DNA from 2 places in the Nonomuraea bangladeshensis genome. Region 1 is predicted to be linked to the other one. Evidence: riboswitches for the same ligand, from Rfam matches in the RefSeq annotation. Region 1 holds a riboswitch; the other holds the start of a gene.
The links. Region 1 has a riboswitch for glycine ahead of gcvT (glycine cleavage system aminomethyltransferase GcvT). Riboswitches for the same ligand answer to the same signal wherever they lie in the genome.
Positions count from the first base shown of each region.

Region 2: it holds a riboswitch for glycine, as region 1 does, so the genes downstream of both, gcvP (aminomethyl-transferring glycine dehydrogenase) here and gcvT (glycine cleavage system aminomethyltransferase GcvT) in region 1, are expected to answer to the same signal.

Region 1 is NZ_BAAAMV010000006.1:82,833-97,461, forward strand. Features, by position in the region: gene ABD292_RS19885 (tetratricopeptide repeat protein) at 1-262, shown strand, start outside; gene ABD292_RS19890 (nickel/cobalt transporter) at 259-1,680, shown strand; gene ABD292_RS19895 (hypothetical protein) at 1,686-2,432, opposite strand; gene ABD292_RS19900 (SigE family RNA polymerase sigma factor) at 2,419-2,931, opposite strand; gene ABD292_RS19905 (hypothetical protein) at 3,073-3,963, shown strand; gene ABD292_RS19910 (PadR family transcriptional regulator) at 4,023-4,598, shown strand; gene ABD292_RS19915 (SGNH/GDSL hydrolase family protein) at 4,598-5,389, shown strand; gene ABD292_RS19920 (hypothetical protein) at 5,356-5,697, opposite strand; gene ABD292_RS19925 (hypothetical protein) at 5,694-6,452, opposite strand; gene ABD292_RS19930 (FadR/GntR family transcriptional regulator) at 6,505-7,263, opposite strand; gene ABD292_RS19935 (glutamine synthetase family protein) at 7,334-8,692, shown strand; gene ABD292_RS19940 (aldehyde dehydrogenase family protein) at 8,695-10,035, shown strand; gene ABD292_RS19945 (3-oxoacyl-ACP reductase) at 10,040-10,804, shown strand; gene ABD292_RS19950 (gamma-glutamyl-gamma-aminobutyrate hydrolase family protein) at 10,815-11,507, shown strand; glycine riboswitch at 11,562-11,659, shown strand; glycine riboswitch at 11,660-11,754, shown strand; gene gcvT (glycine cleavage system aminomethyltransferase GcvT) at 11,789-12,874, shown strand; gene gcvH (glycine cleavage system protein GcvH) at 12,871-13,260, shown strand; gene ABD292_RS19965 (L-serine ammonia-lyase) at 13,319-14,629, shown strand, end outside.
Region 2 is NZ_BAAAMV010000002.1:664,021-678,649, forward strand. Features, by position in the region: gene ABD292_RS07190 (sensor histidine kinase) at 1-1,017, shown strand, start outside; gene ABD292_RS07195 (response regulator) at 1,014-1,685, shown strand; gene ABD292_RS07200 (hypothetical protein) at 1,811-2,221, shown strand; gene ABD292_RS07205 (phosphoribosylanthranilate isomerase) at 2,232-2,825, shown strand; gene ABD292_RS07210 (GNAT family N-acetyltransferase) at 2,841-3,752, shown strand; gene clsA (cardiolipin synthase ClsA) at 3,820-4,401, shown strand; gene ABD292_RS07220 (sugar phosphate nucleotidyltransferase) at 4,406-6,910, shown strand; gene ABD292_RS07225 (double zinc ribbon and FHA domain-containing protein) at 7,214-7,726, shown strand; gene ftsR (transcriptional regulator FtsR) at 7,723-8,376, shown strand; gene ABD292_RS07235 (bifunctional nuclease family protein) at 8,507-8,977, shown strand; gene ABD292_RS07240 (MerR family transcriptional regulator) at 9,125-9,745, shown strand; glycine riboswitch at 9,795-9,894, shown strand; gene gcvP (aminomethyl-transferring glycine dehydrogenase) at 10,064-12,946, shown strand; gene ABD292_RS07250 (tetratricopeptide repeat protein) at 13,059-13,859, shown strand; gene ABD292_RS07255 (hypothetical protein) at 13,867-14,229, opposite strand; gene ABD292_RS07260 (alpha/beta hydrolase family protein) at 14,311-14,629, shown strand, end outside.

The sequences.
Region 1 (14,629 bases):
CCCGGAGCGGGCCGTCCGGTACGCGCGGGCCGAGTACGCCCGCCACCCCAACCTCGTCGCCGCCGACGCCCTCGCCTGGGCGCTGTTCCGGGCCGGTGAGCCGAAGGAGGCGCTGAAGTACGCGGAGCGGGCCACCGCGACCGGCTGGAACAACCCGCTCATCCGCTATCACCGGGCCCGCATCGAGCGCGCCCTCGGCCGGCCCGCGCGCGTGGACCCCGGCTTCGACCCGTCCCTGCCGTCCCTCGCGAGGCTCTCATGAAGGCGATCCGCTCCAGGGTGATCCGCTTCGTCCTGCTGTCCGCGCTGGCGGGCCTGCTGCTGCCGGCGCTGTTCGCGGGGCCGGCCGCGGCGCACCCGCTGGGCAACTTCACCGTCAACCACTACAACGGGCTGGTGGTCACGCCCGGCGGGATCGGCAACCTCGCCGTCGTCGACCTGGCCGAGCTGCCGACCCTGCAGGCCGGTCCCGCCGTGGACGCCGGCTACGCGGGCCGCCGCTGCGCCGCGCTGGCCGCCGCGCAACGCCTGGTCGTGGCGGGGACGGCGGTGCCGTGGCGGGTGTCGGAGGCCGGGTTCGCGTACGCGCCCGGCCTGGGCGGGCTGCGGACCAGCCGCCTGACCTGCCGCCTCACGGCCGCCGTCCGGGCCTCGGGCCCGGTGGAGTTCACCGACGCCTTCGAGCAGGACAGGATCGGCTGGCGGGAGATCAGCGCGGCGGGCGACGGCGTACGGCTGAGCGGCTCCACGGTGCCGGCCGCGAGCGTCAGCGACGAGCTGCGCGCCTACCCGGAGGACCTGCTGTCCGGCCCGCTCGACCAGCGGACGGCCACGTTCACGGCCTCGGCGGGCGGGCCCGCCACGGGCGGGAGCGGCACCGCGCCCGGCGGCCTCGCGACCGGCGGGCCCGTCGGGGAGGCGTTCGCCGCCCTGGACCGGACGTTCACCGGCCTGATCGGCTCGGACGCGCTGACGCTCCCGCTCGGGCTGCTCGCCGTCGGGCTGGCCGTGGTGCTGGGGGCCGGGCACGCGCTGATCCCCGGGCACGGGAAGACGGTGATGGCGGCGTACCTGGCGGGACGCCGTGGCCGGCCGCGCGACGCGGTCGTGGTGGGGGCCACCGTGACGGCCACGCACACGGCCGGGGTGCTGGTGGTGGGGCTGGCGCTGACGGCCTTCACCACCCTCGCCGGGGAGACGGTGCTGTCCTGGCTGGGAGTGGCCGGCGGCGCGCTGATCGCCGTCATCGGTGTCCGCCTCCTCCTGAACGCCCGCCGCCCCCGCACTGGGCACGGGCACGGACACGATCACGGACATGGACACGGGCACGGACACGGACACGGGCACGGGCACGGTCATGGGCGGCGGGCCGGGCTCGTGGGGCTCGGGGTGGCGGGCGGCCTGGTGCCGAGCCCGTCGGCGCTGATCGTGCTGCTCGGCGCGATCGCCCTCGGCCGCACCTGGTTCGGCGTCGCGCTGGTGACGGCGTACGGCGTCGGCATGGCCGCCACCCTCACCGTCACCGGCCTCCTGCTGGTCAAGCTGGTGGACCGCCTGGAACGCCGGGCCGCCTCGGGACGCCTGGCCGCCCGCGTGTCCGGCCTGGCCCCGCTGGGCACCGCCGCGATGGTCGTGCTGCTCGGCGCGGGCCTCGCGCTCCGCTCGGCCGTCGCGCTCTGAGCGGGTCACAGGGTCGAGGTGAGCCCTTCCGCGATCCTCCTCAGCTCGGCGTCGACGGCCTCGGCGCCGGAGAACTCCTTGACGTACGAGGGACTGAACATGATCTCGGCGCGCTGCCGGTCGCCCATCCTGAGGAAGAGCGTGGGGGTGCCCTTCATGCCGTCCTCGCCCACCTCCTGGACGACGAGGTAGCCGGTGCGGTCGCCGATGGTCACCTCCTCGCCGTCGCCCTCGTCGCGGAGCCGCTGGATCCGCTCGTCGAGCTCCTGGACGGCGGCGTCCTCGTACATGTAGATCTGGACGCAGTAGAAGCCGTTCTTGTCGCCGTCGAAGTTGTACGAAGTCGAATAGCTGTCGCCGAAGTCCACCGACCAGTGCGACCATCTCAGCCCGTCGGGCAGATATCCCACCTTGACGTGCCTGAACGCCTTCCCGTCCCCCAGGTCGCCGAGCTCCGGCGGGTCGGAGGGGATCGGCGGGGTGTCGTCGATGGCGGGCGGCTCCAGCGTCGTGGCGGTCGTGGGCTCCACCACCGCCGGGGGCTCGCCGCTCGTGGCCGTCGAACCCAAGGTCACGTACCCGATGGGCGCGGCGGCGATGACGGCGGCCGTCGCGGCCAGCGCCACGCCCCTGATCCTCGTCCGCCTGCCGCCGGCGGCGCGCATGACCCGCTCCGCCAGGTCGGGCGCGGCGTGCAGTCTCGCGGTCTCGTCCGCCATGATCTGGCGGAGCTCCTCCTCAAGCGCGGGCATTCCTGATCACTCCTTCCGCTGCTTCGCGGCCGAGCGCCGAACGGAGCTTGGCCATGGCCTTCGACGCCTGGCTCTTGACGGTGCCGACCGAGCACCCGAGCACCTCGGCGGTCTCCGCCTCGCTGAGGTCCTCCCAGTACCGCAGGACGACCACCGCGCGCTGCCGGGGCGGCAGGGCGCGCAGCGCCTCCATGAGCACGTGGCGCAGGTCGACGTCGGTGACGCGGGCCGGTCGCTCCGGCGGCCGGTGCGTCGGGATGATGCTGAGGATCGCCCGGCGGCGGGCGCGGCTGATGGCCGCGTTGACAATGACGCGGCGTACGTAGGGCTCGGGGTTGTCGTAGCGCACCCGGTCCCAGCTCCTGTACGTGCGTTCCAGCGCCGTCTGCAGCAGGTCCTCGGCCTCTGTCTCGTCGCCGCAGGCGAGATAGGCGACCCGCAGCAGACTTGTGGCACGCGCGGCCACGAAGGCGCTGAAGTCGCGCTCCGCGCCGCTCATGGCTGTCTGTCCGATTTCACGCCTCCTAATACGCCCCGGCCGTCCCCGGCGTTGCCCGCCGGCGAAGAAAGTCTCGCGGGCAACGTTCTGGCGGTCCCAGGCGTATTGGAGATCATCACGTCGAATTCACGGAGGATCCCTATGAAGCTCGCGACCGCGCCGATCCGGCCGCTGGTCTCCCTGGGCGTCGGCCTGGCCATGGGCGCCACCGCCCTCCTGGGCGCGCCGGGGGCGGCCGCGGCGGCTCCGCCCGAGGGCGCCTACTGGCACTCCAGGTCGCTGATGACGCTCACCCACCCTTGGCGGTTCGGCTCCAAATCGGATTCCTACGCGCTGGTCCAGCGGCGGGTCTCGGAGACCTGGCAGGCGCCCGACGGCAAAACGTGGTACGGGTACCGGGAGCTCGGGGCGCTGCCGAAGAGCGCGGCGGACAGGAAGGCGTGGCAGCGTGACGGCTCCCCGTCCAAGTGGAGCGAGTCGATCGACGGCAAGACCGTGAAGCTGTCCGCCGCGCCCGCCAAGGGCAGCACGGGCCCCGTACGGGATCAGAACTACTTCTTCCTCGGGGGGCAGCACCTGACGTACGACGAGGTCCAGCGCCTGCCCGCGGACCCGGCAGTTCTGAAGGACTGGCTCAGAAGGGCGGGCCAGGCCAGCCGCGTGCCGGACTACGCCCTCGACGGCTGGGTCGCGGGGACCCTGCCGTACCTCCTGCACTCCCTTCCCGTCACGAAGGAGGTCCGCGCCGCCGCCTACCAGGCGCTGCTGACGATGCCGGGCGTCCGCGCGGACGGCCTCGCGAAGGACACGCTGGGCAGATCCGGCGCCGTGGTCCTGATCGACAGGGCGGACAAGAAGACCAAGTCCTCGGCCAGGACCAGGCTGATCGTGGACACCGGCACGATGCTGCTGCTGTCGCGGGAGCAGAAGGCACTGAACGACGGCAAGCAGGTCCCGGGCAAGGAGCACACCGAGACCCTGGTGAAGGTCGGCTGGACCAACGACCCGCCCGCCGTCCCCGCCCTGCCCTAGCGTCACGCGCCCGCCCTGCCTATAGTCATGCCCATGACTACTCATGGGCATGAGTGACGATGGCCCTCCGCCATGCCGTCCTCGCCGCCCTCCTCAGCGGCGAGCACAGCGGCTACCAGCTCACCAAGATCTTCGACGTCGGCGTCGCCGACTTCTGGTACGCCTCCCCCCAGCAGCTCTACGCCGAGCTGGCCAAGCTGGAGGCCGACGGCCTGGTGGCGGGCCGCGAGGTCGTCCAGCGGGGCCGCCCCAACAAGCGGGTGTTCAGCGTCACCGGCGCCGGCCTCGACGAGCTGGCCGCCTTCGCCGCCGCCCCGCCCAAGCCGCTGCTGCTCCGCGACGACCTGGTGGTGCGGGTGCACGCCGTGGACGCCCTCGACCCCGCCCCCGTCATCGCCCAGCTCCGCGAGCGGGCCGCGGCGGCCGCCGCCAAGCTGGCCCTGTTCGAGCGCACGCTGCTGCACTTCCGCGGCGACCTGGACGAGGAGACGTTCCTGCGCGAGGGCGAGCGCGTCGGGCCCTACCTCTCGTGCCTGGCGGGCTGCAGGCTGGAGCGGGAGATCCGCGACTGGTCTCTCGACACCGCCCGCGCGCTGGAGGAGCGCGCCGCCCGCGTCAGGAAGGAGCAGCCCTGATGTACGCCCGTTACGTCGCCCTCGGCGACAGCCAGACCGAGGGGCTCGGCGACGGCGACGACCTGCGCGGCCACCGCGGCTGGGCCGACCGCCTGGCCGAGATCCTGGCCGGCGCGAACCCGGAGCTGCGCTACGCCAACCTCGCCGTCCGGGGCAGGCTGGCCGGCCAGATCCGCGACGAGCAGTTGCCGGCCGCCCTCGCGCTGCGGCCCGACCTGGCCACGGTCATGGCCGGCATGAACGACATCATCCGGCCGGGCTTCGACCCCGCGCGGGTGGCGCAGGCGCTGGAGGAGATGTTCGCGGCCCTGACCGCCGCCGGGGCCCGGGTGGTCAGCGTGACCTTCCCCGACATCGGCGCGATCATGCCGCTGGCCCGTCCGCTGCTGCCGCGCGTCCTCGCGCTGAACGCGCGGATCAGGGACGCCGCCGCCCGGCACGGGGTGACGCTGGTGGACACCTTCGGGATGCGGTTCGTCGAGGACGCCCGGATGTGGAGCCCCGACCGGCTGCACGCCAGCCCGGAGGGGCACGCCCGCATCGCCGCCTCCGTGGCCCACGCCCTGGAGCTGCCGGGCAGCGACGGCACGTGGATGGACCCGTTCCCGCTCCTGCCGGCGGTGCCGGCCTGGCGGACGGCGGCGGAGCAGGCCCGCTGGCTGGGCGCGTTCGCGGGGCCGTGGATCGGCCGGCGCCTGCGCGGCCGTTCCTCGGGCGACGGCCGCACCGCCAAGCGGCCCCTGCTCACCCCGGTGGATCAGTCGACGCCGGGGACGTCCTCGGCGTCGTAGTCCACGTCGCCGTCGTCGGCCCGGCGCAGCCTGATGTCCTCCAGCCACTCCCTGGCGAAGCGCCGGACCGCCCGCACGCCCTCCTCGTCCAGCCCGTACGCCTCGAACTCCTCGTCGGCGATGAGCTCGGCGAACTCCAGCCGGTCGGCCAGCTCGTGCACGGAGAAGGATTCGAGGTGCCGCCTGCCGAGGCTTTCCAGCTCTCGGAAGGAGCAGAGGGGGCGTGCGGCGGCGACCTCGACGAGGTCGCCCGCGTGGCCGCGCTCGTGCAGCGCCCGCACCGCGAGCCCGATCTCGTCCGCGTTCACGTGCGCCGGCGTGCGCGTCGCGTGGACGGCAGGTCGTGCCGCCCGGACAGGAACTCCTGGAAGGCGATCTTGGCCCGGATCGCCGGCCGCCGCCACTTCTCCTCCCTGCGCAGGGCCCGCGCCATCTTGCGCGGCGAGCGCCGGGCGAAGACCCAGCGCGCCCACGGCGACCCCGGCCGGGCCAGCCGGATCGCGCCCACCAGCAGCATGGGCGGCACGAACAGCCCGGCCATGCCGGTCCAGATCTTCCCCTTGAGCAGGGTGATCACGGCCAGCACCAGGTTGCCCACGATGAGCACGGCCGGATTGACGAGAGGCGTCCCGTAGTCCCAGGTGAGCGGCCGGAGGCCGATGAGCAGCAGGCCGGTGACGGCGACCGCGATGAAGACCGCGTCCACCGAGGTCCGCCCCTCCTCCTCCCAGTACACGTCGTGCAGGTGCAGGATCAGCGCGAACTCGTCCAGGACCAGCGCCGAGCCGACCCCGAAGACGCCCGCCGCCACCGCGTGCCCGACCTGCGAGGTGGGCGCGAGGACGATCTGCGTGACGCCGCCGACGAGCATCAGCACGACGCCGAAGACGACGTGGTGGATGTGCATCTCGCCCACGTTGACGTCACGGAACCAGCCGACCTTGGCCCTGATCAGCCGGACGTTGATGCGGGTCGCGATGAACGCCACGATGAGCATGACGAAGAAACAGAACAGCGAGAGCCGTCCCGTGGCGACGATGGTGTGCTGAAACCAATCCCCCATAACCTTAAAACGATGGTACGAGGCGATCGCCCCTACCGTGACGCGTCTTCCGTCATGCCAGGAACGCCCGCAGCAACGCGGCCGTGCCCTCCAGGTGCTCGGTCATGGCGCGGCGGGCCGCTTCGGGGTCGCCCGCGAGGATGGCGTCCACGATGGCCCGGTGCTGGACGGCGGCGTGGTCCAGGTTGACCTGGAGCATCGGGATGGCGTTGAGCAGGTCGCTGACCCGGGAGCGGGCGTCGGCGCAGGCCGTGGCGAGCAGCGCAGAGCCGGTCAGCTCGGCGATGGACAGGTGGAAGGCCGTGTCGAGGCGGCGGTAGTCCTCCAGTGACGCCTCGTTGAGCTCGGCGAGCCGACGCAGGAGCAGGGCGCGCCGCTCGCCGGCGAGCTCCATGCCGGCCAGCACCTGGGCGGCGCCGCACTCGACGGCCAGGCGGAAGGTCAGGGCGTCGGCGAGGTCGTCGTGGCCCATCTCGGCGACGGCCTGGCGCAGCTCGCGGGCGTCGGGGGCGGGCGGCTCGTAGGTGACGAACGCGCCGCCGTAGCGGCCCCTGCGCACGTCGAGGTAGCCGGCGTCGGACAGGGCGCGGATCGCCTCACGCAGGGTGACCCGGCTGATGCCGAGCCGCACGGCGAGCTCGCGCTCCGGGGGCAGCTTGCCGCCCGGCGGCACCACGCCCAGCTTGATGGCCTGGAGCAGCCGTTCCACGGTCTCCTCGAAGGCGTTGCCGGCCCGGACCGGGCGCAGCACCGTCATCAGTCGCGCCGACTCGTCCAACATGTCCTCGGGTCTTGACAGACGATCCACCATGCACATCAATGGTCTGAGACTAGCCCAATCAACGGGAAAGCGCCTCAGGCCAGATCGGAGCGACCTGAACGTGCACGAAGGCTTCCTGAGCGTGGACGAGCTGCGCGACGAGGTGAGCGCGGGCCGGATCGACACGGTGCTCCTCGCCATCGCCGACATGCAGGGCAGGTTGCAGGGCAAGCGGCTCTCGGCGCGTTACTTCCTGGACGAGGTGCTGCACCACGGCTCCGAGGGCTGCAACTACCTGCTCGCCGTGGACGTCGACATGAACACGGTCTCCGGCTACGCCATGTCGTCCTGGGACCGGGGCTACGGCGACTTCGTCATGAAGCCGGATCTCGCGACCCTGCGCCGGGTGCCCTGGCAGGAGGGGACCGCGATGCTGATGGCGGACCTGGCCTGGGAGGACGGCGGCGACGTGACCGCCTCGCCCCGCCAGATCCTGCGCCGCCAGCTCGCCCGCCTGGCCGAGCGGGACCTGGTCGCCTACGTCGGGACCGAGCTGGAGTTCGTCGTCTACGACCACTCCTACGAGGACGCCTGGAAACGCGCCTACCGCGATCTCACCCCCGCCAACCTCTACAACGTGGACTACTCGCTCCTCGGCACCGCCCGCGTCGAGCCCCTGCTGCGCCGCATCAGGCGCGACATGGAGGGCGCCGGCATGTACGTCGAGTCCGCCAAGGGCGAGTGCAACCTGGGCCAGCACGAGATCGCCTTCCGCTACGACGAGGCGCTCAGGACCTGCGACAACCACGCGATCTACAAGAACGGCGCCAAGGAGATCGCCGCCCAGGAGGGCCGGGCGATCACCTTCATGGCCAAGCCGAACCAGCGCGAGGGCAACTCCTGCCACATCCACATCTCGCTCCGCTCCACGAGCGGCGAGCCGGTGATGGCCGGCGAGGGGCCGCACGGCCTGTCGCGGCTCGGCGCCCGCTTCATCGCCGGCCAGCTCGCCTGCCTGCGCGAGCTGACCCTCCTGCTCGCCCCCAACGTCAACTCCTACAAGCGCTTCGTCCCCGGCAGCTTCGCGCCGACGGCCGTCAAGTGGGGCCTGGACAACCGGACGTGCGCGCTGCGCCTGGTCGGCCACGGGCTCTCGCTGCGCATCGAGAACCGGGTGCCGGGCGGCGACGTCAACCCGTACCTCGCGGTCGCCGCGCTGGTCGCGGCCGGGCTGCACGGCATCGACGGCGAGCTGGCGCTGGAGGACCCGTACGCGGGCAACGCCTACGACTCCGGCGCCGACACCGTGCCGGCGACGCTGCGCGACGCGCTGGCCCTGTTCGAGGGGTCGAAGCCGGCGCGTGAGGCGTTCGGCGAGGACGTGGTCGGGCACTACGCGAACAACGCGCGGGTGGAGCTGGCCGCCTACGACGCGGCGGTGACCGACTGGGAGCTGTTCCGCGGTTTCGAACGGATGTGAGCATGAAGATCGTCAATCCGGCGACGGAGGACGTCATCACCGACGTCGAGTTCGCCGACGCGGCCGAGGTCGACCGGGCCGTGGAGCGTGCCAGGAAGGCGTACCCGTCCTGGCGCGCGGTGGCACCCGGCGACCGGGCGCGGCTGCTGCGGCGCTTCGCCGACCTGGTGGGCGAGCACGCCGAGGAACTGGCCAGGCTGGAGGTGGACAACGCCGGGCACACCATCGGCAACGCCCGCTGGGAGGCCGGCGCGGTCCGCGACGTGCTGCACTTCTACGCCGCCGCGCCCGAGCGCAACCACGGCAAGCAGATCCCGGTGCCCGGCGGCGTGGACGTCACCTTCCAGGAGCCGCTGGGCGTGGTGGGCGTGATTGTGCCGTGGAACTTCCCCATGCTCATCCTGTCGTGGGGCGTGGCCCCCGCGCTGGCCGCGGGCAACACCGTCGTCGTCAAGCCCGCGGAGCAGACCCCGCTGACCGCGCTGCGGCTGGCCGAGCTGGCCCTGGCGGCGGGCCTCCCCGAGGGGGTGCTCCAGGTGCTGCCTGGGGCAGGGGAGGTCGCGGGGGCCCGGCTGGTGGAGCACCCGCACGTCGCCAAGATCGTGTTCACCGGCTCGACCGAGGTCGGCAAGGAGATCGCGGCCAAGGCGGCGGCCCAGGTCAAGCGGGTGACGCTGGAGCTGGGCGGCAAGTCGGCGAACATCGTCTTCGCCGACGCCGACCTCGCCAAAGCGGCCGCGGCGGCGCCGTACGCGGTGTTCGACAACGCCGGCCAGGACTGCTGCGCCCGCTCCCGGCTGCTGGTGCAGGCCGAGGTGTACGACGAGTTCATGGCGCTGCTCGCCCCCGCCGTACGCGCCGTCCGGGTCGGCGACCCGCTCGACGAGGCCACCGAGATGGGCCCGCTGATCAGCGCCGAGCACCGGGAACGGGTCCGCGGGTTCGTCTCCGACCCCTGGCTCCAGGGCGAGTGCCCGGCGGGCAAGGGCTACTGGTTCCCCGCCACCGTGCTGACGCCCGAGGTGACCGATCCCGCGTTCACCGAGGAGATCTTCGGTCCCGTCGTGTCGGTGGCCCGCTTCACGGACGAGGCCGACGCGATCCGCGTCGCCAACGACACGCCGTACGGGCTGAGCGGCTCGATCTGGACCCGCGACGTCGGGCGGGCGCTGCGCGTGGCGCGCGCGGTCGAGTCGGGCGCGCTGTCGGTCAACTCGAACTCGTCGGTCCGCTACTGGACCCCGTTCGGCGGTTTCAAGCAGTCCGGCCTCGGCCGGGAGCTCGGCCCGGACGCCCTCGCGGCGTTCACCGAGACCAAGAACGTCTTCATCTCCTGGGAGTGAGCAAGTGCAGCGGTTGCAGGATCGGGTCGCGGTCATCACCGGCGCGGGCAGCGGCATCGGGCTCGCCACGGCCCGCAGGTTCGCCGAGGAGGGGGCGCGGGTCGTCTGCGTGGACATCGACGCGGCGGCGGGCGTCAAGGCCGCGGACGAGGTCGGCGGCCTGTTCGTCGAGGCGGACGTGACCCGCGAGGACGACGTCGAGCGGGTGTTCGCCACGGCGCACGAGACCTACGGCAGTGTGGACGTCGCCTTCAACAACGCCGGCATCTCGCCGCCCGACGACGACTCCATCCTGGAGACCGGGCTCGACGCCTGGCGCCGGGTCCAGGAGGTCAACCTCACCAGCGTCTACCTGTGCTGCAAGCACGCGATCCCGTACATGCGGCGGCAGGGCAAGGGCTCGATCATCAACACCGCGTCGTTCGTGGCCGTGATGGGCTCGGCGACCTCGCAGATCTCCTACACCGCCTCCAAGGGCGGGGTGCTGGCGATGTCGCGGGAGCTCGGCGTGCAGTTCGCCCGCGAGGGCATCAGGGTCAACGCGCTCTGCCCCGGACCGGTGAACACGCCGCTGCTCCAGGAGCTGTTCGCCAAGGACCCGGAGCGGGCGCAGCGGCGGCTGGTGCACGTGCCGCTCGGGCGCTTCGCCGAGGCGTCGGAGATCGCGGCGGCCGTCGCCTTCCTGGCCAGTGACGACTCCTCCTTCATCACGGCCAGCCAGTTCCTGGTGGACGGCGGCATCAGCGGCGCCTACGTGACGCCGCTCTAGGGGGTCCGTCGTGCGTCGCCCGTTGATCGGGATCACCTCCTACGTGGAGCCCGCCACGTTCACGGTCTGGACGGACGTGACCGTGGCGCTGCTGCCGTACCTGTACGTCGAGCAGGTCGTGCGGGCCGGCGGCCAGCCCGTCGTGCTGCCGCCGGCCGGCGAGCCCGCCGGGGCGCTGCGCGGTCTCGACGGGCTCGTCCTGGCCGGCGGCGGCGACATCGACCCGGCCAGGTACGGCGCCCGGCCGCACGAGCGCACCGGCTACGTCCGCGCTTTCCGCGACGAGGCGGAGTTCGCGCTGCTGGCGGGGGCGCTGGACGCCGGGCTGCCGTACCTGGGGGTCTGCCGTGGCCTTCAGGTGCTCAACGTGGCTCTCGGCGGCACCCTCCACCAGCACCTGCCGGACGTGGCGGGGCACACGGGGCACGCGCCGGGGCCGGGCGTGTTCGGCCATCTGCCGGTGACGCCGGTGCCCGGCAGCCGCCTGGCCAAGGCGCTCGGCACGGAGCCGGTGACGGTCCCGCACTACCACCACCAGGCCGTGGACCGGCTCGCCCCCGGCCTGACCGTGACCGCGACCGCCGAGGACGGCACGGTCGAGGCGGTGGAGCTGGAGGGGGCGGCGTTCGCGATGGCCGTGCAGTGGCATCCGGAGGAGGCCGAGGACGGCGCGCTGTTCGAGGCGCTGGTCGCGGCCTGCTGAGACCCGTAGGCGACAAATGCCCCGTACCCCCACTAGGCTGGCGGACATCACCGTCGAAACCGTGCGGGAGAGCACTCTGACAGCCGGTCAGGGTCCCTGAAGGAGCAAGCCCTCCCCGCGAACCTCTCAAGGCAAAGGACCGCACGGACGAGGTGGCCTCTGGAAAGCAGGCTCTTGGCCTCGCCGAAGGTGAAAGTCCGGCAAAAATCGGGCGAAGCTCTCAGGCATCGATGACAGAGGGGGAGGATGCTGGCATCCACTCCTGTCCTGAGGTGCGACACATGTCCCGACCGACACCGCTACGCGACGTCCACGAGAGCCTGGGCGCCACCCTCACCGACTTCGCCGGCTGGCTCATGCCCCTCCGGTACGGCAGCGAGTCCGCCGAGCACAAGGCCGTGCGCGAGGCGGCCGGGCTGTTCGACCTCTCCCACATGGGCGAGATCTTCGTGACCGGCCCGCAGGCCGCCGAGGCGCTGGACTACGCGCTGGTCGGCCACCTGTCCGCGCTCGCCACCGGCCGGGCCAGGTACACCATGATCGTCGACGAGCGGGGCGGGGTGCTCGACGACCTCATCGTCTACCGGCTCGGTGACGAGGAGTTCATGGTCGTCGCCAACGCCTCGAACTACCAGAAGGTCGCCCAGGAGCTCCAGGAGCGGGCCAAGGCGTACGACGCGGCGGTCGAGGACCGCTCCGACCGCTACGCGCTCATCGCCGTCCAGGGCCCCCGCGCGCAGGAGATCCTGGCCACGCTGACCGACGCCGACCTCGCCGGGCTCAAGTACTACGCCGGCCTGCCCGGCCTGGTCGACGGCCGCGAGGCGCTGATCGCCCGCACCGGCTACACCGGCGAGGACGGCTTCGAGCTCTTCGTCGCCAACCAGGACGCCGTGCCGCTCTGGAACGCGCTCACCGCCGCCGGGGAGCCGTACGGGCTCGCGCCCGCGGGCCTGTCCGCCCGCGACACGCTCCGGCTGGAGGCCGGCATGCCGCTGTACGGCAACGAGCTCGGCGCGGAGCTGACCCCGTTCGACGCGGGACTGGGCAGAGTGGTGAAATTCGACAAGCCCGGCGATTTCGTCGGACGAGCGGCGCTGGAGGCGGTCAAGGACGACCAGCCGGGACGCCGCCTCGTCGGCCTGGTCGCGCGGGGCCGCCGGGTGCCGCGGCACGGCTACCCGGTGACGCAGGACGGCGCCGTCGTCGGCGAGGTCACCAGCGGCGCGCCTTCCCACACCCTGGGCAAGCCCATCGCGATGGCCTACGTCGACACCGGCGCGAGTGAAGGCCTGGCAGTGGACATCCGGGGCAGCCAAGAACCCGTGGACCTCGTAGAGCTGCCCTTTTACAGGAGGAAGAAGTGAGCAACATCCCTGACGAGCTGAGCTACACCAAGGAACACGAGTGGGTGGCCGGGCTGGACGACGGCCTGACCGTCACCGTGGGCATCACCGATTTCGCCGTCGAGGCCCTGGGTGAGGTCGTCTACGTGCAGCTCCCCGAGGTCGGCGCGAGCGTCGCGGCCGGCGACTCGATCGGCGAGGTGGAGTCCACCAAGTCCGTCAGCGAGATCTACTCGCCCGTGGGCGGCGAGGTGGTCGAGGTCAACCAGAACGTGGCCGACACCCCGGCCCTGGTGAACAGCGACCCCTACGGGGAAGGGTGGATGTTCCGGGTGCGCATCGAGGGCGAGCCCGAGGACCTGCTTTCTGCCGAGGAGTACACCGCCCTCACCTCCGGCGAGTCCTGATTTCCCCGCCGGGGCCCCGCCCGGGCCCCGGCTTCCGTCCCATGAAGGGCGCACATCAATGGCGATCAGCGTCTTCGACCTCTTCAAGATCGGCATCGGGCCCTCCAGCTCGCACACGGGCGGCCCGATGGCGGCCGCGCACAAGTTCGCCCGGGGCCTGCACGAGGACGGCCTGCTGGAGCGGGTGGCCCGCGTCGAGGCCATCCTGTACGGCTCGCTCGGCCTGACCGGCAAGGGCCACGGCAGCGACAAGGCCGTCCTGCTGGGCCTGTCCGGGGAGAAGCCGGAGCTGGTGGACGTCGACACCGTCGACGAGCGCCTGACCGCCATGCGCGCCTCCGGCACCGTCCATCTCTACGGCCGCCGCGAGATCCCGTTCGTCGTGGGCGAGGATCTCGTCTTCGAACGCAAGATCTCCCTCCCCGAGCACCCCAACGGCATGCGCTTCACCGCCTACGACGCGGACGGCGGAACCGTGCGGGAGAAGGTCTACTTCTCGGTCGGCGGCGGCTTCGTCGTGGACGAGAACGCCACCGGCGCCGACCGCATCAAGCCCGACGACACCGTGCTGCCCTACCCGTTCACCACGGGCGAGGAGCTGCTCAAGCACTGCTCCAACACCGGCCTGTCGATCTCCGCGCTGATGATGGAGAACGAGAAGGCGTTCGGCCGCACCGAGGAGGAGATCCGCGCGGGCGTGCTCAACCTGTGGCGGGTCATGCAGGAGTGCGTGCGCAGAGGCATCTCCCGCGAGGGCGTGCTGCCTGGCGGGCTCAAGGTCAAGCGCCGCGCCAACCAGCTCCACCGCCGCCTCCAGGCCGAGTCGCCCGAGAAGGACCCGCTCCAGGCGATGGACTGGGTGACGCTGTTCGCGCTGGCGGTCAACGAGGAGAACGCCGCCGGGGGCCGCATCGTCACCGCCCCCACCAACGGCGCGGCCGGCATCATCCCGGCCGTGCTCACCTACTACACCCGCTTCGTCCCGCAGGCCGACGACGAGGGCGTGATCCGCTTCCTGCTGACGGCCGCCGCGATCGGCGTGCTGTTCAAGGAGAACGCCTCCATCTCCGGGGCCGAGGTCGGCTGCCAGGGCGAGGTGGGCTCGGCCTGCTCGATGGCCTCCGCCGGGCTGACCGAGGTCATGGGCGGCACACCGGAGCAGGTGGAGAACGCCGCCGAGATCGGCATCGAGCACAACCTGGGCCTCACCTGCGACCCGATCGGCGGCCTCGTGCAGATCCCGTGCATCGAGCGCAACGCCGTCGCCTCCAACAAGGCCATCACCGCGGCCCGCATCGCCCTGCGCGGCGACGGCCGCCACTACGTGGCCCTGGACAAGGCCATCAAGACCATGCGCGACACCGGCCGC
Region 2 (14,629 bases), on a different contig from region 1:
GCCGTGGTGGGCGGCCTGTCGCTGGGGGTGGCGAGGAGGCTGCCCGGCCTGGTCCTGCTCGGCCAGGGCGTGCTGCTGGTGTGCGCCGACACCTATCTCAACGAGGCCGTCAACACCTGCGTGATCCTCACGCTCATCTCCGTCGGCGTGTTCGCCATGCGGGTGGCGTCGGCGGCGTGGCTGGTGGCGGCCTACGCGGCCGGCTGCATGCTGACCGCCATCGCCGTCGTCGGCGAGGGCACCGAGGTCACGCCGTTCCGCGTCGGCGTGCTCATGATGCTGGTCGCCACGCCCATCGCCATCGGCCGCTACCTCGGCATGCGGCAGGCCGCCGCGGCCGCCGAGCGGCTGCGCGCCGAGGAGGCGGCCCGCGCGGCCGTCGCCCAGGTGCGGGCCGACCAGCTCGCCGAGCGCGAACGCATCGCCCGCGACGTCCACGACATCGTCGCCCACCACGTCGGCGCCATGGTGCTGCGGGCCAGCGCCGCCCGCTACACCGCCCCCGACGGCCCGGTCGCCGACGCGCTCAGCGACATCCGCGAGACCGGACACCAGGTGCTGCAGGACCTGCGTGACCTGCTCGACCTGCTGCGCGAGCCCGAGCGTCAGCCGCACCTGCTGGCCGACCCCACCGACGTCGTACGCGAGTCGGCCGAGCGCATGGCCGCCGCCGGCCTCGTCGTGGACCTCCACCTCGACCCCGCCACCGACCAGGCCCCGCTCACCGCCCGCGCCTCGGCGGCGCGCATCGTCCAGGAAGGACTCACGAACGTGCTCAAACACGCCGGCCCCGGCACCCGGGTCAGCGTCAGCGTCGCCCCAGAAGGGGAGGGGCTGTCGGTGGAGATCCGCAACGGCCCCCCGCCCACCGTCATCGAACGCCTGCCGTCCTCCGGCCGCGGCCTGGCCGGCATGCGCGAACGGGTGCGCGCGCTCGGCGGCACCCTCAGCGCCGGCCCCGACGGCGAGGGCGGCTGGCTGCTGGCCGCGAGCCTGCCCGCGAGGAGCGCCACGTGATCCGCGTCCTGGTGGCCGACGACCAGGCGCTGGTCCGCGCGGGCGTGCGCATGCTGCTGCAGGCCGCGGGCGACATGGAGGTCGTCGGGGAGGCCGAGGACGGCGCCGAGGCGGTCCGCCTGGCCGAACGGCACCTGCCCGACGTCATCCTCATGGACCTGCGCATGCCCCGCGTGGACGGGCTGGAGGCGATCAAGCGGGTGCTGGCCGCGCGGCCGGGCATCAGGATCGTCGTGCTGACCACGTTCGCCGAGGACGCCAACGTGCACGCCGCCCTCCGCGCCGGAGCGGTCGGGTTCCTGGTCAAGGACGACGAGCCGGAGCGGATGGTGGACGCCGTGCGCCGGGCCGCCACGGGGGAGCAGCTGCTCGCGCCGTCCGTGCTGCGCCGCGTCGTCGAACGCTTCCTCGCCGCCGAGGAGCAGGCCGCCGCCCCGGTGCCCGCCGGGCTGACCGAGCGCGAGCTGGAGGTGCTCGCCCTGGTCGGCACCGGCCTGTCCAACGCCGAGATCGCCGAGGAGCTGCACGTCGGCGTGACCACGGTCAAGACTCACATCGCCGCCGCGATGGACAAGCTGGGGCTGCGCAACCGCATCCAGGCCGCCGTGGTCGCCCACCGCGCGGGCCTGGTGGACGCCGCCTTCCGCCCCGTCCGCCGGGGTTCCTGACCTGCGCTCCCGCCCGCTCCGCCGCGGGGCGGACCGGCTCTCATCCCGCAGGCTGACGACGCCCCGAGCCGCGCGTCGCCACCATGAGGTCCCGCACCGAACCTTGCTTCGAAAGGACCTCTGACATGGAGAGCACCACGGTCATGAACCGGCCGGCCGCCGGCCAGGTCTCCGCCGGCCTGCTGTACGCGCTCCGCGTGGCGATCATCGCCCAGGCCGCCGCGCTGCTGGTCGCGGCCTCGTTCGCCGGGCAGGCGGTCGAGACCGAGTCCCTGGCCGAGACGCACGTGATGGCCGGGATGGTGGTCCACCTCATCGCCCTGGTGCAGATCGTGCTGGCCGTGCTGGTCTGGCGGCCGGGCCGCGGCGCGGGCTGGCCCGCCCTGGCCAGCCTCGCGCTGTTCGTCCTCGGCATGGCCCAGCACTTCACCTGGGCGGTCCTGGGGGCGCACCTGCCCAACGGGGTGATGCTGTTCGGGCTGATCCTCGCGCTGCTGTTCTGGTCGTGGTCGCCGGCAGCCGCCCGGCGCCGCTAATGTCGTGGGTGTGTACGTCAAGATCTGCGGCCTGAGCGAGCCCGCCCACGTGGCCGCCGCCGTCGAGGCGGGGGCCGACGCCATCGGGTTCGTCATGACCCGCAGCCCGCGCCGGGTCACGCCCGAGCGCGCCGCCGAGCTGGCCGCGGCGGTGCCCGGGCACGTCCTGACCGTCGGCGTCTTCCGCGGCGAGGACCCGGAGACGGTCCGGGCGGCGGCGCTGACCTCCGGCGTGCGGGCGATCCAGCTCCACGGCCGTCACCCGCACGCCGACTTCCTCGCGCTGCGCGACCTCGGCCCCACCCTGGTCCGCGCCGTCGACTCGGAGGCCGACCTGCGCTGCGGCGCCTACGACGAGGACCTTCTCCTGGTCGACGCCCCGCACGCCGGCTCCGGGCAGCCGTGGGACTGGGCGGCCGTGCGAGGCCGGCCGTCGGGGCGCTGGCTGCTGGCCGGTGGCCTGTCCCCGGACAACGTGGCCGAGGCGATCGCCGCCGCCGACCCGTGGGGGGTCGACGTGTCGAGCGGCGTCGAGACCGCGCCCGGGGTGAAGGACCCGGCCCTCATCGAGGCGTTCCTCAAGGCCGTGCGCAGTGCCGGCTGACCGCTCACGCCCGACGTGGCGGGCACGGCCCGCGCTCCCGGCACGGCGGGCACGGCCCGCGGTCCCGGCACGGCGGGCATGGCCCGCCTTCCTGACATGGCGGGCATGGCCCGCGTTCCTGGCGTGGCGGGTGTGATGGACGACGTCGCCCACCTGGCCGCCTTACGGCGCGAGAGCGACGCGGCCGACCTGGCCCGCGCGCTCGCGTTCCTGCGCGGCTTCGCCCGCCGCCGGGCGCCGCGCGAGGTGCCCGTGCCCGGCGGGGTGGCCGTGCTCGACGAGCGTTACCCCGGCTCCTACGACGACAACCGCCTCCTCGTGTGGGAGCCCGCCGAGCCGGACGAGGTGCTGCGGGCCGCCGACGAGGTCCTGACCGGCCACGCCCACCGGCTGGTGACGGTCGCCGACGACCGCCTCGGCGAGACGTTCGCGCCCGCCTTCGCCCGCGCCGGCTACGCCCACGAGGTCCACCTCGTCATGGCCTTCCGCGGCGCCGTCCCCGAGGACCCGCCCCCGGCCGAGCCCCTGGAGACGGCCGAGCTGATGGAGGTGCTGCGCCGCGACTGGCGCCGCAGCCTGCCCGAGGCGGGCGAGGAGGTGGTCGAGGCGCTGGCCAGGCGCGTGGAGAACCGCGTGGCGGGCGCCGACCGGGTGCTCTTCCGCGGCGTGCGCGCCCCCGGCGGCGAGCTCGCCGCCCGCGCCGACCTCTACCTGCACGGCGGCGTCGCCCAGATCGAGGACGTCTGGACGGCCGAGGAGCATCGCGGCAGGGGTCACGCCCGCGCGCTGCTGAGCGCGCTGCTCGCCGAGGCGGCCGGCGCCGAGCTGATCTTCCTGGTCGCCGACGCGGCCGACTGGCCGAAGGACTTCTACGCCCGGCTCGGCTTCGCCGAGGTCGGCCGTACGCACTCCTTCCAGCGCGCCTGACGGCGGACCACGGGGCCGGGCCCGACCGGCTGCGCGGGAGTTCGGCGCAATCAGTAGGGTCTGCTGCGTGAGCGAAACTTCCGCCGAGGACCGGATCTGGACGGTTCCCAACCTGCTGAGCTTCCTGCGCCTCCTCGGCGTGCCCGTGTTCCTGTGGCTGGTCCTCGTGCCGCAGGCGGACGGGTGGGCCATCGGGATCCTCGCCGTCGCGGGCTTCACCGACTGGCTCGACGGAAAGATCGCCCGGGCGTTCAACCAGACCAGCAAGCTCGGCCGGCTCATCGACCCGGCCGCCGACAAGCTCTACGTCTTCGCCACGATCCTGGCGCTGCTGCTGCGCGAGGTGATCCCGTGGTGGCTGGTGCTGGTCATCCTGGCGCGCGAAGTCTTCGTCGCGTGTTCCTTCCCCGTCCTCCGCAGGCACGGCTACCGGGCACTTCAGGTGCATTTCCTGGGCAAGGCCGCGATGTTCAACCTCATGTACGCCTTCCCCCTCCTCTTCCTTGCCTCCCACTCCGGGTGGTATGCCGATATAGCCCGGATCGTCGGCTGGGCCTTCGCCCTCTGGGGAACGGGCCTGTACTGGTGGGCCGGACTGCTGTACGTGGTGCAGGTGCGCCGGCTCGTGACCTCGGCCAAGAAGGAGTGAGCGGGTGAAGGCGGTCGTCATGGCGGGCGGGGAGGGCACGCGGCTGCGGCCGATGACCGCCAACCAGCCCAAACCCCTCCTGCCGGTGGTCAACCGCCCGATCATGGAGCACGTCCTGCGCCTGCTCAAACGGCACGGCATCACCGAGACCGTGGTGACCGTGCAGTTCCTGGCGGCGCTGGTGCGCAACTACTTCGGCGACGGCGACGAGCTGGGCATGCACCTGGAGTACGCCACCGAGGACGTCCCTCTCGGCACCGCCGGCAGCGTCAAGAACGCCGCCGACCGCCTGCGCGACGACCGGTTCCTGGTGATCAGCGGCGACGCCCTCACGGACATCGATTTATCCGAAATGATCCGTTTTCATCGGGAAAATTCGGCACTTGTCACCATCGGGCTCAAGCGCGTCCCCAACCCCCTCGAATTCGGGATCATCATCGTCGACGAGGGCGGGCGCGTGCAGCGCTTCCTGGAGAAGCCCACCTGGGGCCAGGTCTTCTCCGACACCGTCAACACCGGCATCTACGTCATGGAGCCCGAGATCCTCGACGCCGTCGCCACCGGCGAGCCCGTCGACTGGTCGAGCGACGTCTTCCCCGCCCTGCTGGAGCAGGGCGCCGCCATCTACGGCTACGTCGCCGACGGCTACTGGGAGGACGTCGGCACCCACGACAGCTATCTCAAGGCCCACGCCGACGCCCTGTCCGGCCGGGTCGAGCTGGACCTCGGCGGCTTCGAGCTCTCGCCCGGCGTCTGGGTCGCCGAGTCGGCCTCGGTCGACCCCGACGCCGTGCTCAAGGGCCCGCTGCTCATCGGCGACTACGCCAAGGTCGAGGCGGGCGCCGAGCTGCGCGAGTACACCGTGCTCGGCAGCAACGTCGTGGTCCGCGAGGGCGCCTTCCTGCACCGCGCGATCGTCCACGACAACGTCTACCTGGGCCCCGGCGCCCACTTACGCGGCTGCGTGGTCGGCAAGAGCACCGACGTCATGACCGGCGCCCGCATCGAGGAGAACGCGGTCATCGGCGACGAGTGCGTCATCGAGTCCGAGGCGTACGTCTCCAGCGGCGTCAGGGTCTACCCGTTCAAGACCATCGAGGCCGGCGCGGTCGTCAACACCAGCGTCATCTGGGAGTCGCGCGGCCAGCGCAGCCTGTTCGGCCCCCGGGGCGTGAGCGGCCTGGTCAACGTCGAGATCACCGCCGAGCTGTGCGTCCGCCTGGCCAGCGCCTACGCCACCACCCTGAAGAAGGGCGAGTACGTCGTCACCGCCCGCGACTGCTCGCTCGCCGCCCGCGCGCTCAAGCGGGCGGTCAACGGCGCGCTCACCGCAGGGGCGATCAACGTCCTCGACCTGGAGGCGGCCCCGCTGCCGGTGGCCCGCTTCCACACCGGCAGGGAGGGCGCCGCCGGCGGCATCGCGCTGCGCACCACGCCCGGCGACCCGCAGAGCGTGGACATCGTCCTCATGGACGCCCGCGGCGCCGACCTCGCCCCCGGCGCGCAGCGCAAGCTGGAGCGGGTCTTCTCCCGCCAGGAGTTCCGCCGCGCCTTCCCCGGCGAGATCGCCGAGCTGACGCATCCTTCCCGGGCGATCGAGGACTACACCCACGAGCTGCTGCGCCACGTCGGCGTCGGCGACGTACGCGACATGAAGGTCGTCGTGGACTGCGCGGGCGGCACCTCCTCGCTGGTGCTGCCCACCCTGCTCGGCCGGGTCGGCGTGGACGTGCTCACCGTCAACGCCCGCCTCGACGACGTCTCGCCCACCGAGACGCTGGCCGAGCGCCGCCGCGACCTGCAACGGCTGTCGGAGCTGGTCAGCTCCTCGCGGGCGGCCTTCGGCGTGCGCTTCGACCCGGTCGGCGAGCGCATCGCCCTGGTGGACGAGATGGGCCAGCTCATCGACGAGGAACGCGCCCTGCTCGTCGTGCTCGACCTGGTCGCCGCCGAGCGCAGGGGCGGCCGGGTGGCGCTGCCGGTCACCACCACCCGGGTCGCCGAGCAGGTGTGCCGCTTCCACGGCGTGCAGGTGCAGTGGACCTCCACCTCGCTGGACGCCCTCACCGCGGCCGTCGCCGGCCCCGACATGATCTTCGCGGCGGACGGGCGGGGCGGGTTCGTGGTGCCGGAGTTCAGCCCGGCCATCGACGGGCTGGCCGCGTTCATGCGCCTGCTCGGGCTGGTCGCCCGTACCCGGCTCTCGCTCAGCCAGATCGACGCGAGGATCCCCGAGGTCAGGCTGCTGCGCAGGACGGTGCCGACGCCGTGGGCGGCCAAGGGCGCGGTCATGCGCTCGGTCATCGAGGCCGCCGAGGCCGAGCCCGCGGGCTACCGCGTGGACACCACCGACGGGGTGCGGGTGGCCCGCGACGACGGGAGCTGGGTGCTGGTGCTGCCCGCCGCCACCGAGCCCGTCACCGACCTGTGGGCCGAGGCGGCGGACATGGACGGCGCCCAGGCGCTCCTGGAGCGGTGGGCGCGGGTGGTGGAACAGGCCGCCGGCTGACCCGGCGGCCATGAGTGTCACGGAGAGTGAGCGGTGCGTGAACGGTACGAAAGTGGCGGAAACCACGGTTGCCGGGTGCGCGCCGGCCGCCGCAAGATCGTAATGTAGAAACGCGCGGCGGCATGGACCACGGGGCGGAAGCGGCGGTAACTTTGTCTGCGTCCAAACCACCGTCCAGCGCCCCGAGTTGACCTTTGCCGCTGATCAGCGTATGTTGCGGCATTCGCAAACTTGAAGAAAGCGAAGCGAGGCGCGTCCTGAGCACCGTCGCCGCGTCTTCGCGGTAGGAGGCCGAGCCGATCGATGCCGAGCGTCTACTGCACGCAGTGCGGGCACGCCAACCCCGAGGATGCCCGTTTCTGTTCCCGCTGCGGGTCACCGCTGACCAGACACGAGGTCGCAGGGGACACCACTTCGACGATCTCCGTGGCGGGAATCGAGGCGTACGAGGCTGAGACAGGCGACATGCTCCTGCAGGAGCGGGCGCTGGTGGAGCAGCTCCCGCCCGGCACGGCGTTGCTCACGGTGACCAGGGGCCCCAACCAGGGCAGCCGCTTCCGGTTGGACAAGGAGCTCACCACGACCGGGCGCCACCCGGAGAGCGACATCTTCCTCGACGACATCACCGTCTCGCGCCGCCACGTGGAGTTCTACCGTCACCGCGGCGGCCAGTTCTCCGTCCGCGACGTGGGCAGCCTCAACGGCACCTACGTCAACCGCGAGCGGATCGAGGAGGTTCCACTGCACTCCGGCGACGAGGTGCAGATCGGCAAATTCCGGCTGGTCTTCCTCATGCGGGGCAACCACAGCGCATGACTTCCCAGGCGGCCCGCTCGCACATGAGCATCGGGGAGGTGCTCGCCCTGCTGCAGGGCGAGTTCCCCGATGTGACGATCTCCAAGATCAGGTTCTTGGAGGGCGAAGGGCTCATCGAGCCCGAGCGCAGCCCCTCCGGCTTTCGCAAGTTCACGCACCTGCACGTCGAGCAGCTCCGCTTCATCCTCACCGAGCAGCGCGACCACTACCTGCCGCTGCGGGTCATCAAGGACCGCATGGCCGAGAGCTTCGGCCGCCCCCGGGCCCTGCCCGACAAGCAGGAGGTCAGGCTCGGCCGCGCCGAGCTGCTGGAGGCCGCCGGCATCGACGAGGAGACCCTCGCCGAGTGCGAGGACTACGGCCTGCTGACCCCGGTCGCCCGCCGCTACGACGAGGAGGCGCTCAAGATCGCCCGCACCGTCGGCGCGCTGGCCCGCTTCGGTCTCGGCGCCCGGCACCTGCGCGCGGTCAAGGCCGCCGCCGAGCGCGAGTGCGGCCTGGTCGAGCAGAGCGTCGCGCCGGTGCTGAAACGCCGCGCCCCGGGCGCCATCGGCGAGGCCGAGGAGACCGCGCGGGAGCTGTCCAACCTCCTGCTCGACCTGCACGCGTCGTTGGTCCGCACAGGGGTACGTTCGGTCCTGGGGCGGTGAGGAGACCCCGGATGGTGGCCGGGGAGCAATCGGGGCCTTCCGGGTGTTACGTTGAAATGAAGTAGCCAGTCAGCAGAAGCGACGAACCAAGAGCTGTGCCGGGTCACCGGTCAGGAATACGGAGCAGCCCGTGTTGCAGATGGAGGTCGTGGGCGTAAGAGTCGAAATGCCCACAAATCAACCGATCGTCTTGCTCAAGGAGGCACACGGGGAGCGGTTCCTTCCTATCTGGATCGGGATGACCGAGGCGACGGCCATCGCCCTCGCCCAGGCGGAGGAGCCTCCGCCGCGGCCGCTCACCCACGACCTGTTCCGCGACGTGCTGAGCGCGCTGGGCGTCGGCCTGCGCGCGGTCAACATCGTCGCGCTGCGCGACGGCATCTTCTTCGCCGACCTGGTGTTCTCCAACGGCGTCGAGGTGAGCGCGCGCCCGTCCGACTCCATCGCGCTCGCCCTGCGCACCGGAGCGCGCATCTTCGCCAGTGAGGAGGTGGTCCAGGAGGCCGGCGTGGTCATCCCGGACGACCAGGAGGACGAGGTGGAGAAGTTCAGGGAGTTCCTTGACACGATCACTCCCGAGGACTTCGGCAGGGCGGGGTAGGTATTTCGGTGCATTTACGCTTCACGACGCGCCGAGCCGGATCGTTGACTGAGCATGGTGACGGTCCTACGGTGCAAGTGAAACCCGCGGTCGCCCTATATGAACCCCCAGATCGGGCCGCGGGATGAGAGAAAGCCGGAGGTCCGCGTGGCGGTCAGCAGCGGCGAGGGAAAGACGGCCGGCCAGGAAGATCCGGTGCGGCGCGAGGACGCGCGGCAGCGTGCCGGGGAGCAGGGGCTGCTCTTCGACGAGCGTCCGGCGGCACTGCCGGACGACATCGGTTACCGCGGGCCCACCGCCTGCGCGGCGGCCGGCATCACCTACAGGCAGCTCGACTACTGGGCGCGCACGGGCCTGGTGGAGCCGACCATCCGCGCCGCGCACGGCTCGGGCTCCCAGCGGCTCTACAGCTTCCGCGACATCCTGGTGCTCAAGGTCGTCAAGCGGCTCCTCGACACCGGGGTGTCGCTGCAGCAGATCCGCACGGCCGTGCAGCACCTGCGCAACCGCGGGGTCGCCGACCTCGCGCAGATCACGCTCATGAGCGACGGCGTCAGCGTCTACGAGTGCACCTCGGCCGACGAGGTGATAGACCTCCTCCAGGGCGGCCAGGGCGTGTTCGGCATCGCGCTCGGCCGGGTCTGGCGTGAGGTCGAGGGAAGCCTCGCGGAGCTGCCGGGGGAACGCGCGGCGGTCGAGGACAACGTCCCGGCCGACCACCCCGCTGACGAGCTCGCCCAGCGCCGCCGTGCCCGACGGCTAGGGTAGTAATTCGCCCGTAACGTCCGGAGTAGTACCCTAGGACGGGTAAGGCTGACGACCCCGTGCGGGAGAGTCCCCGGCACCGCCTGGTCCCGGGGCGCCGAAGGAGCAACCCTCCCCGGAATCTCTCAGGCAACCGGTACCGCTCGGGTGAGGCAACTCTGGAAAGCAGGCACGCCCGCCAGGCGCGCCTCACCGACGGTGCAAGCCTCCTCGCGAGGCGAAGCTCTCAGGTCGCGGTGACGCCCGCGCTGACAGAGGGGGAGATCCGGCATCCGCCCGCGCCCCGGCGCCGGTCTCCATAAGCCTCGGGAGGCACCGTCCATGACCGCCCTGTCAGAGTCCCTGCCGGCGTCCCCGCCGCCGTCCGCGCCGACGTCCCTGTCCGAGCCGCCGTTCGCCGGCCGCCACATCGGCCCGTCCGAGGCCGACCAGCAGCGCATGCTGGAGGCCGTCGGCTTCGAGTCCGTCGCCGACCTGGTGGCCGTGGCGGTCCCCGAGGCCATCCGGGCCAAGGACCGGCTCACGCTGCCCGCCGCCGTCAGTGAGAGCGAGGCGATCGCCGAGCTGCGCGCCCTGGCCGGCCGCAACCGGGTGCTCACCTCCATGATCGGCCTCGGTTACCACGACACGATCACGCCCGCGGTCATCCGCCGCAACCTGCTGGAGAACCCGGGCTGGTACACCGCGTACACGCCGTACCAGCCGGAGATCTCGCAGGGGCGGCTGGAGGCGCTGCTCAACTTCCAGACGGTCGTCTCCGACCTGACCGGCCTGCCCGTCGCCGGCGCGTCCCTGCTGGACGAGGCCACCGCCGCCGCCGAGGCCATGACCCTCGCCCGGCGCGCCGGCCGCTCCAAGAGCCACGTGTTCGTGGTCGACGCCGACGCCCTGCCGCAGACCAAGCGGGTGCTCGCCACCCGCGCCGAGCCGCTCGGCATCGAGCTCGTCGAGCACCCGCTCGACGGCGGTGAGCTGCCCGAGTGCTTCGGCGTGCTCGTCCAGTACCCGGGCGCCTCCGGGCGGCTGCGCGACTTCCGCGCCGTGGCCGACGCCGCGCACGAGGCCGGGGCGCTCGTCGTGGCCGCCGCCGACCTGCTCGCGCTCACCCTCGTGGCCGCGCCGGGCGAGCTCGGCGCCGACATCGCGATCGGCTCCTCCCAGCGTTTCGGCGTGCCGCTCGGCTTCGGCGGGCCGCACGCCGCCTACATGTCCGTCCGCGAGGGCCTGCAGCGCCAGCTCCCCGGCCGCCTGGTCGGCGTGTCCGTGGACGCCGACGGCGACCCCGCCTACCGGCTCGCCCTGCAGACCCGCGAGCAGCACATCCGCCGCGAGAAGGCCACCAGCAACATCTGCACCGCGCAGGTGCTGCTGGCCGTCATCGCCGGCATGTACGCCGTCTACCACGGCCCCGAGGGCCTGCGCCGCATCGCGCTGCGCGCCCACCGGCACGCCGCCGCGCTCGCCGAGAGCCTGCGCGCGGGCGGGCTGGAGGTCGTGCACGAGGCGTTCTTCGACACCGTGCTCGTCCGGGTGCCCGGCCGGGCCTCCGAGGTGGTCGCCGCGGCCGCCGAGCGCGGCGTCAACCTGTGGCGGGCCGACGACGACCACGTCTCGGTCGCCTGCGACGAGAAGACCGGCACGGCCGAGCTGCGCGCCGTGCAGGCCGCGTTCGGCGTGCCCGAGCGGGACGCCGGCGTCGAGGCCACCGCCGACGCGCTGCCCGCCGAGCTGCTGCGCGAGTCCGGCTACCTCACCCACCCGGTCTTCCACAGCCACCGCTCCGAGACCGCGATGCTGCGCTACCTGCGCCGGCTCCAGGACAAGGACATCGCGCTCGACCGGTCGATGATCCCGCTCGGCTCCTGCACGATGAAGCTCAACGCCAGCACCGAGATGGAGCCCATCACCTGGCCGGAGTTCGCGGGCGTGCACCCGTACGCGCCGGTCGAGCAGGCCGAGGGCTACCTGGAGCTGATCGGAACGCTGGAGCGCTGGCTCGCCGAGGTCACCGGCTACGACGCGGTGTCCCTGCAGCCCAACGCCGGCTCGCAGGGCGAGTTCGCCGGGCTGCTGGCCATCCGCGCCTACCACCGGGACAAGGGCCAGGAAGGCCGCGACGTCTGCCTCATCCCGTCCTCGGCGCACGGCACCAACGCCGCCAGCGCCGTCATGGCCGGCATGCGGGTCGTGGTCGTCGCCTGCGACGCCGACGGCAACGTGGACCTCGCCGACCTCGACGCCAAGATCGCCAAGCACCGCGACGCGCTCGCCGCGATCATGGTCACCTACCCGTCCACCCACGGGGTGTACGAGGAGAGCATCACCGAGGTCTGCGCCAAGGTGCACGAGGCCGGCGGCCAGGTCTACGTGGACGGCGCCAACCTCAACGCCCTGGTCGGGCTGGCCAAGCCGGGCGAGTTCGGGGCCGACGTGTCCCACCTCAACCTGCACAAGACCTTCTGCATCCCGCACGGCGGCGGCGGCCCCGGCGTCGGCCCCGTCGCGGTCCGCGGCCACCTGGCCGCCTACCTGCCCGGCCACCCGCTGAAGGACGGCTCCCTGGTCGGGCCGGTCTCGGCCGCCCCGCACGGCTCGGCGGGCATCCTGCCGATCTCGTGGGCCTACATCAGGATGATGGGCGCCGACGGCCTCACCGCCGCCACCGAGCAGGCCATCCTGTCGGCCAACTACCTGGCCAGGCGGCTGGCGCCGCACTACCCGGTGCTCTACACCGGGCGCGGCGGGCTGGTCGCGCACGAGTGCATCGTCGACCTGCGGCAGATCACCAAGGAGACCGGCGTCACCGTGGACGACGTGGCCAAGCGCCTCATCGACTACGGCTTCCACGCGCCGACCATGTCGTTCCCGGTGGCCGGGACGCTCATGATCGAGCCCACCGAGAGCGAGGACCTCGGCGAGCTCGACCGGTTCGCCGACGCCATGATCGCCATCCGCGAGGAGATCGCCAAGGTGGCGTCGGGGGCGTACGACCCGGCCGACAACCCGCTGCGCAACGCCCCGCACACGGCCGAGTCGGTCACCGCCGACGAGTGGCCGCACCCCTACAGCCGCAGCGAGGCCGCCTACCCGGTGGCGTCGCTGCGCGAGAACAAGTACTGGGTGCCGGTGCGCCGCATCGACCAGGCCTACGGCGACCGCAACCTGGTCTGCTCGTGCCCTCCGCTGGAGGCGTACGAGGACTGAGCCGATCGCGGGGCGGGGAACCAGTCCGGCATCGTCAAGTGAGCAGACATGATCGCCGGAAGTGGTTAGGCTTCGGTGCGACCCAGGCCAAGCGGCGCCGTAAGGAGCTCTCTTGACGTCATCGGAGCTGGAGACCCCGCCCCTCGACACCGCCCGCAGGCTCGCCGAGGGCGGCGACCTCGACGGCGCGGCGGCGATCCTGCGCCGGCTCGTCGCCGACCCCGACGAGCCCGACCGCGCGCAGGCCGCCGTCGGGCTCGCCGTGGTGCTGGAGGAGCGCGGCGACGTCGAGGCGGCCCGCGCGGCCGCCCGCACCGCGCTGGCCACCAACCACCCCGAGTACGCCGCCCAGGCCGCCTGCCACCTGGCGCAGGGCTTCGAACGCGAGGGGCGCACCGAGCAGGCCAGAGCCGCCTGGCAGGCCGTGCTGGGCGTCGGCGCCCCCGCCTACCTGCCGCACGCCCACCTGGCGCTGGCCCGCCTGGCCGAGACCCTGGGCGAGGCCGAGAAGGAGCTGCGCGAGGCCACGTCGTCGGGCGCGGCGGCCGGCGACGAGCAGGTGGCGGCGCTGGCCGCGCGGGAGCTCGCCGACCTGCTGCTGGAGCACGGCGAGCCGGGGGCGGCCGCCGACGTGCTCATCGAGGCCCTGGGCATCGCCCCCGAGTCCGAGGTGCCGGGGCTGCGGGTGCGGCTCGGCATCGCGCACCTGGAGCTGGCCTGCGCCGAGTTCGCCGAGGCCGTGGAGAGCGGGGCCGACGTCCCGACCAGCGCCCTGGCCATCGAGCTGCTGGCCCGTACGCTGCCGCTGCGCGGGCGGACCGAGGACGCCGACCAGGTGTGGTCGTACGGGCTGGGGCACGCCGACGAGGCGCTGGCCACCGAGGTGCGCCTGCGCTATGAGCGCGGGTCCTGACCGGGGGTCAGCTGCGGCGCATGATGGCCGAGGCGGCGGCCACGTTGATGACGACGATGGCGATCCAGGCGATGGCGAGCCCCAGCAGGCCCGCCTGGCCGGCCGCGATCGCGGTCAGCGGGACGCCGATGCCGAGCGAGCCCAGCACGATCGGGGTCATCGCCGAGCCCGGGCTCTTCTTGGGGCGGGGGCCGTACGCGGCCGGGTCGGCTCCCTGCGCGGCCAGCTCGGCCCGCACCCGGCCGGCGATCGTCGCGTCGAGGCGGTCCGCGAAGGACTCCACGAGCGCCTTCTCGTAGTCGGGGCCGAGGTCGCGGCGGGCGTCGAGCGTGGCCTGGAGGTCCTCACGGAGGGAACGTTCGTGGTACATGAGGACATCATGGTCCACGGGCGGCACGCCGTCATCAGCCCTGAGAGCCATCGCCGGCTCGTCCGAAGGTACGGTTCTGCCATGGAGATCACGACCCCGCGCGGGCCCGCGCGGGTGGACCTGGAGGAGCCGGCCGACCCGCGGCTGCTGCTCGTCCTCACCCACGGCTCGGCCGGGGGAGTGGACGCCCCCGACCTGCTGGCCGTGCGCGACGCCGCGCTCGCGGCGGGGTTCGGGGTGGCCAGGGTCACGCAGGCGTTCCGGCTGGCGGGGGCGCGGGCGCCCGGCTCGCCGGCCCGTCAGGACGAGGCGTGGGAGGCCGTGCTGACGGAGCTGCGGGCGCACCGGCCCGGCCTGCCCCTCGTGCAGGGCGGGCGGAGCAACGGGGCGCGGGTGGCCT